DNA from 2 places in the Pseudoduganella sp. jia 12 genome. Region 2 is predicted to be linked to the other one. Evidence: predicted binding sites of a transcription regulator. Region 2 holds the regulator's gene; the other holds the start of a gene.
What was found. Region 2 encodes FliA, which starts transcription of late flagellar genes. Its sites were predicted from a motif close to CTAAAGTTTNNNNNNNNNNNGCCGNTA; they were not measured.
Positions count from the first base shown of each region.

Region 1: the regulator FliA is predicted to act here: its motif matches at 2,080-2,106, upstream of ACY65G_RS09950 (flagellin N-terminal helical domain-containing protein).

Region 1 covers NZ_JBUXKP010000004.1:162,249-165,657, reverse strand. The annotation lists gene ACY65G_RS09955 (dienelactone hydrolase family protein) at 54-1,214, shown strand; gene ACY65G_RS09950 (flagellin N-terminal helical domain-containing protein) at 1,221-2,030, opposite strand; gene ACY65G_RS09945 (SEL1-like repeat protein) at 2,379-3,409, opposite strand, start outside.
Region 2 covers NZ_JBUXKP010000012.1:207,472-210,880, reverse strand. The annotation lists gene motD (flagellar motor protein MotD) at 28-804, opposite strand; gene ACY65G_RS24750 (flagellar motor protein) at 816-1,562, opposite strand; gene ACY65G_RS24745 (RNA polymerase sigma factor FliA) at 1,544-2,275, opposite strand; gene ACY65G_RS24740 (MinD/ParA family ATP-binding protein) at 2,292-3,116, opposite strand; gene flhF (flagellar biosynthesis protein FlhF) at 3,109-3,409, opposite strand, start outside.

The sequences.
Region 1 (3,409 bases), on a different contig from region 2:
AAGGAATCCATTCCCCGATACATGGCAAAATCGGGGCACAACATGGAGACCGCATGACCACTCACCGCCGCACCGCCCCGCTTGCCGTCCTTGCCGCCGCCCTGCTGTTCCCGCTGGCCGCCCATTCGCAGGACTACGAAACGCCCGGCACCGAACACAATATGCCGATCTTCGCGCCCGCGCTGAAGGCGAAGATGACCTATCCGATGGCCTGGTCGCCGGAGGTGAAGGATCTGAAATCCTGGCGCGAAAAGGGCCGCGCCAAGGTGTGGGAAGCCACGCTGCAGCAGCCCGATGCCACGCCCTTCAAGCCCCAGGTGATCGCGGAAGAAGACCGTGGCAGCTACGTGGCGCGGCAGGTGGTGTTCAATCTCACCGGCATGAGCCGCGTGCGCGCGCTGCTGCTGGTGCCGAAGTCTCCCGGCGCGCATCCGGCGATGCTGATGCTGCACGACCATGGCGGCAAGTTCGACATCGGCAAGGAAAAGATGATCGAACCGTTCGGTGCGGCCGACGCCACGAAGCACGCCTCGGCGAAGGCCTGGGCCGACAAGCATTTTTCCGGCCGCTGGCCCGGCGATGCGCTGGCCGCGCGCGGCTATGTGGTGCTGTGCGCGGACGCCGTGGGCTGGGGCGACCGCGGCCCGTTGACGGGTGAACAGCAGCAGGCGCTGGCCTCGAACTTCTTCAACCTGGGCAGCTCGATGGCCGGCAACATGGCGCTCGAGGATGCACGCGCGGCGCAGTTCCTCGCATCGATGCCGGAAGTCGACACGAAGCGCGTGGCGGCGCTGGGCTTCTCGATGGGCGCCTTCCGTGCCTGGCAGGTGGGTGCACTGTCCGATTCGGTCACGGCCGTCATCGCATCGAACTGGATGGCCACGACGGAAGGGCTGATGGTCCCGGGCAGCAACCAGCTGCGCGGCTCGTCCGCGTTCCAGATGATGCATCCCGGCCTGCTGCGCTACCTCGATCATCCGGACGTGGCCAGCCTGGCCGCACCGAAGCCCACGCTGTTCTTCGCGGGTGAAACGGACAAGCTGTTCCCCGTCGCCTCGGTGCGGGCGGCTTACGCGAAGATGGCGAAGGTATGGCAGGCCCATGGCGCCGCGGACAGGTTCGAGGCGATCGTGCGGCCGGGCGACCACGAGTTCCCGAAGGAAGCGCAGGATTACGCTTACGACTGGCTGGACCGGCAGTTCGCCAAGCCGTGACCTGGCCTACCGCAGCAGCTGCAGGATCATCTTCGGCATCGAATTCGCCTGGGCCAGCATCGCGAAGCCGGCCTGCTGCAGGATCTGGGCGCGCGTCAGCTTCGACGCTTCGGCGGCGTAATCGGTATCCACGATGCGCGAGCGGGCGGCGGCCAGGTTTTCGGACGCCATCATCGCGTTGCCGTAGGCATAGGTAAAACGGCTCTGCATCGCGCCCAGGCTGGCGCGCTGCAGGTTGATGGCTTCGAGCTTCTTGTCTAGGTATTTCAGCGCTTCGGTGGCGCCGACGTGACTGCTCATGTCGATGTCGGCATCTTCGCGGGTGGCCACCGCGCCGATGGCGAAGTCGATGGTGTCGCCCGCTCGGTCGCTGGCCTGGATCGCGCCGGAAAACGAGCCGTCGAGCAGCGCGATGCCGTTGAAACGGGTATCGGCGACGATGCGCCGGTTTTCCAGGACCAGCGCGTTGACCTCGATCTGGATCGCCTGGCGGTCGCTGGCATTGTTGGTATCATTGGCCGCCTGCACGGCCAGTTCGCGGATGCGCTGGTAATTATTGCCGAGCTCGCCGATCGCCCCCTCGGCCGTCTGCGCCACCGAAATGCCGTCGTTGAGGTTGCGGCCCGCCTGGGTGAGGCCACGCAATTGCGCCGACATGCGTTCCGCAATGGCGAATCCGGCCGGATCGTCCTTTGCCGAATTGATACGCTTCCCGCTGGACAGGCGCTGCAGCGCCGTGTTCAAGTCAGCCGTCGAGCGCGCGAGCGCCCGCTGGACAAACAGCGAATCCACGTTGGTGTTCAAGATCATTGCCATGCCGGCATCCGTTAACTTCCTAGAAAGGGAAATTTCCCCTACTCATCAGTTACGGCGCGAAAATGGAAAACTCCATCACTAATTGTCACACGGCATCAAATAATTGTTGAGCCCGTCCCGGTGCCTGCGCCCCAGTGCCCGGCACAAAGACACGGGCTTGGGCGTAGAAGTGGTGGATGAGTTCGTGTCCCGGTGCCTGGCACGGAGACACGGGCTCATGCACGGGAATTGTGGATGAGTTCGTGTCCCGTTGCCTGGCACGGAGACACAGGCACGGAGACACGGGCTCATGCGCGGGAAGTCGTAGCTGGGTTCGTGTCTCGGTGCCTGGCAGTAAGGGCGCCGCTCTCACAACACAGGCTCAACCATAGTACTGGCGGCGCTGCCAAGGCGCTGGCTCGCTTCGCGGAGGTAGCGGGCGGCGCCGGGTTCGCCGTTACGGTCGGCGAGCTGGAACCATTGCCGCGCCTCGGCCATATCGGCGATGGTGCCCTGGCCGGCGAAGTACATCAGGCCCACGTTCAGCTGGGCGCGGGCGTGGCCCTGCAGGGCAGCCTGGCGGTACCAGTCGAAGGCGGCACTGAAGTCGCGCGGCACACCCAGGCCGTTATCGTGGCGCAGCGCGAGGGCGAACTGGGCTTGCATATGGCCTTGCCCGGCGGCCTTGCGGTACCAGTCGCTGGCCCGCAGCACGTCCGGCGCCGGGCCGTCGTCGCGGTCGTGCAGCAGGGCCAGGTTGTATTGGGCCGCGGCATATTCCTGTTCGGCTGCGCGGCCATACCAGTGCATCGCCGCCGCCAGGTCCAGCGGCACGTCCCGCCCCGTCTCGTGGCGCAGGCCCAGGTCGAACTGGGCGCGCACGTGGCCCTGGTCGGCGGCCTTGCGGTACCAGTCGATTGCCGCACCCGCGTCGCGCGCCATGCCATCGCCACTGTCATGGAGCTGGCCCAGATGGTATTGCGCCGCCGGGAAGCCCTGCCCGGCCGCCTTGCGGTACCAGTGCGCCGCCTCGGCCAGGTCGCGTGCCACGCCCTGCCCCGCCTCGTAACGCTGGCCCAGGTTGTCCTGCGCGGCGGCGTGGCCCTGCGTGGCGGCGCGCCGGTACCACTCCAGCGCCTGCCCTTCGTCGCGCGGCACGCCCAGGCCATTGTCGTGGATGAGGGCGAGATTGAACTGCGAGCTAACGTGGTCCTGCTCGGCCGCCGCCCGGTACCAGCGCACGGCCTCGGCGCCATCCCGCGCCACGCCGTCGCCCTTCTCGTGGCGCAGCGCGAGGTTGAATTGCGCCGGTGCGTGCCCCTGTTCGGCCGCCTTGCGGTACCAGGCGATCGCTTCCTGCACGTCGCGCGGCACGCCCTGTCCGTTCTCGTAGCGCTGCC
Region 2 (3,409 bases):
CACCGGTTCTCCACTGCCAACGATTTCCTATTGCGGCGCGGGACCGGTCGGGATTTCCGTTTCCGGATCCGGCACCGCCGACAGGATCGTCACCGCCACGCGCCGGTTGCGGGCGCGGTTGACAGGGTCGTCGTTCGGCGCCACCGGATGGTTGGAAGCATGCCCGACGGCGGTGAGCCGCTCGGGGGCGACGCCGGATTCGATGAACAGCCGCACCACGGTGGCGGCACGCATCGACGACAGTTCCCAGTTCGACGGATAGATGTTGCGCACCGGCTGGTCGTCGGTATGCCCTTCGACCTGCACCGCGTGCGGATCGTTCTTCAGCAGCGATGCCACGGCGGTCAGCGCCTCGCGCGACTCCTCCGTCAACCTGGCTTCGGCGGGATCGAACAGCACGCTGGCATTGATCTCGACGGACACGCCACGGCTGTTCTGCGTGACGCGCACCTTGCCTTCCTTTACCAGCGGCGCCATCGTGGACTGCAGGTCCTGCGCCAGCTTCGTCAGCGACGCGCGTTCCTGCCGCATCATTTCCTGGCGTTTCTTCAGGTTCGGATTCGGGATCGGCTGGTTCAGCACCTCGGTATTGGGCTTGACGTTGGCGCCCTGCCCGCCCAGCGCATCGCCGAGCGCATCGGAGAAGATCCGGTACTTGCCGATGTTGACCGACGAGATCGCATACATCACCACGAAGAACGCGAACAGCAGCGTGATGAAGTCGGAATACGAGATGAGCCAGCGTTCGTGGTTTTCCGGTTCCTCGTCGAACGGGCGGCGCGCACGGCGGTACTGGAAGCTCATGGGGGTGTGTCCTAGTAATCCTGCATCAGCGTGGCGATGCGCTCATCCATGATGCGCGAGAAGTCGCCGCTGGCGATGTCGTGGAAGACGGCGGCGGCGATTTCCTGCTGGTGCACCTGGGCGATGACGATGTTCTTGAGCTTGTTGGCGATCGGGTAGAAGAACAGGTTGGCCAGCCCGACGCCATAGATCGTGGACACGAAGGCCACCGCGATGCCGGGCCCGAGCCGGGAAGGATCGGTGAGGTTTTCCATCACGTGGATCAGGCCCAGCACGGCACCCAGGATGCCGATCGTGGGCGAGTAGCCGGCCGCCGATTCCCAGATGCGCACCGCCTGCCGCTCCGCCGTCTCGAACGCCGTGATCTCCGTATCGAGCAGCTGGCGCAGCTTGTCGGGGTTGATGCCGTCGATCACCATGCGCAAACCCTTGGCCAGGAAGACATTGCGCGCGCCGGTCATGTGGCGTTCCAGCGCCAGCGGCCCTTCGCGGCGGATGGTCTGGTTCCATGCCTGGATATCGCGCGCGAGCAGGATACGGCTGTCCGCCGGGGGCCGGAATACCCACCGCACCATGAGGATGCCGCGCCGCAACGTGGCGGGCCGGGTCTGCAGCAGCACGGCGCCGAACGTGCCGACGACCACGATCGCAAACGCGGCGGGCTGGATCAGCGACGACGGATTGCCGCCTTCCAGTGCCATGCCCACGATCAGGCCGGCCAGCGCCAGCAGCAAACCCGCTACGCTGGACCAGTCCATGCTTGCTCCCGCAACGTGGCGCGCAGCCGGGACACCGCCTGGGTATGCAGCTGCGATACGCGTGATTCGGAAACGCCCATCACGGCGCCGATTTCCTTCAGGTTCAGTTCTTCTTCGTAGTACAGGCCCATCAGCAGCTTTTCACGCGGCGGCAACGCATCGATCGCGTCGATGACGGCCTGGCGGAACCCGGTGTCCATCAGCGAGCGCAGCGGATCGGCTTCGTCGTCCTGTGCATAGCGGTCGAGGAAGCTGTCGCTGCCGTCCTCGTTCTTGAAGTCTTCGTAGTACAGCAGCTGGTGGCCGCCGCCCTCGCCCAGCATTTCCTGGTAAGCCTCGAGGGAGAGCTTGAGGGACTGGGCCACTTCGGATTCGGCGGGCGGACGTCCCAGCTTCTGCTGCAGCAAGGCCATGGCGTTCTCGATCTTGCGCATGTCCTGCCGCAAGCTGCGCGGCACCCAGTCGCTGCTGCGCAATTCGTCGATCATCGCGCCGCGGATGCGCATCACCGCATAGGTTTCAAACTGGGCGCCGTGCGTTTCTTCATAGCGGTTGATCGCGTCGAGCAGGCCGATCATGCCCGCCTGTACCAGGTCATCCACTTCCACGCTGGGCGGCAATTTTGCCTTCATGTGGTGGGCAAGGCGCTTCACGAGGGGCATGTGCTCCGTCAGCAGCGAATCCTTGTTCACCTTCCCTTTGACCGTGTACATATATTTCTATTCTTGTTCAGTGCTGCATAGGGTGGCCGCTCCCCGAAAGATGCGACGGCGTGGCCAGCGCGAACCGCCCCGCCAGTTGACGAAACGCGACCGAGGCACCCGCCAGCGGAAACGCGTCCACCACGGCGCGACCCAGGCGCGCCGCGCGGTGCAGGTATTCATCGGCTGGCACCGAGCCCATCGATACGAGATTCACGGCCAGGTAACGGCTTGCCGCCTGTGCCATATTATCGTAAACGACCCGCGCCTCCCGTTCGGACGCACCGGTGACGACGATGCCGAACGGCCGCCGGCCCAGCTCGTGGTTGAGCCGCTTGATCATCATGTAGGCATTCGTGATCGACGTGGCGCTGTTCGATACCTGCACCACGATTTCCGAGCTGGCCATGACCGGCACCGGGAACGCTTCGCCGTCGAATTCGCCATCCACGAGCACGATGCCGGCCTGCGCGGCCAGCACGTCGAACGCCTTGGCCAGCCGGCGCGCTTCATGCGGGCCGTTGCGGGATTCGCCGCGCGTCATCGATACCACGTTGAAGCCCTGCGGCACTTCATGGATGACTTCATTCAGCGCGCACTCCTGGCGCGCCACGTTCAGCAGGCTGGCACCATTGTCGATGCCCAGCCGCGAGGCCACGCCGTGCGCGCTGGCGCAGGCGTCGACCAGCACCACGTCGTTGCCGGCGCGCGCCAGCGAGGCACCCAGGTTGACGAGCATGGCGCCCTTGTCGTCCTGCGGCGTGGCGGAAAGGAACGTGACGATGCGGGGCCGCGGCGGCCCCGCCAGCATCCGCCGCAGTCCTTCCGCCTGGTCGAAATTGAAGTTAGCCAAGGTGTACCTCGCGCAGTCCATCGTTGCCGGCGGCCGCCATCAGCATCGGCAGCTCGCCATCCGTGTATTCGGATACATCCTTCTTCAGCCGGAACGCCCGCTCCACGAGCTCGGCCGGCTGGGCCAGGTGCAGGTCTTCCGGCACGCGCTGGCCATTCGATACATAGAACAGTTGCAGCTTCTGGCGGATCACGACATCGAGCACGTTGCCCAGCGACGCCGCTTCGTCCAGCTTGGTGATGATGCTGCCGGCAAGGCCGCTGCCCTGGTAGGCGCGCACGACTTCGGTCAGC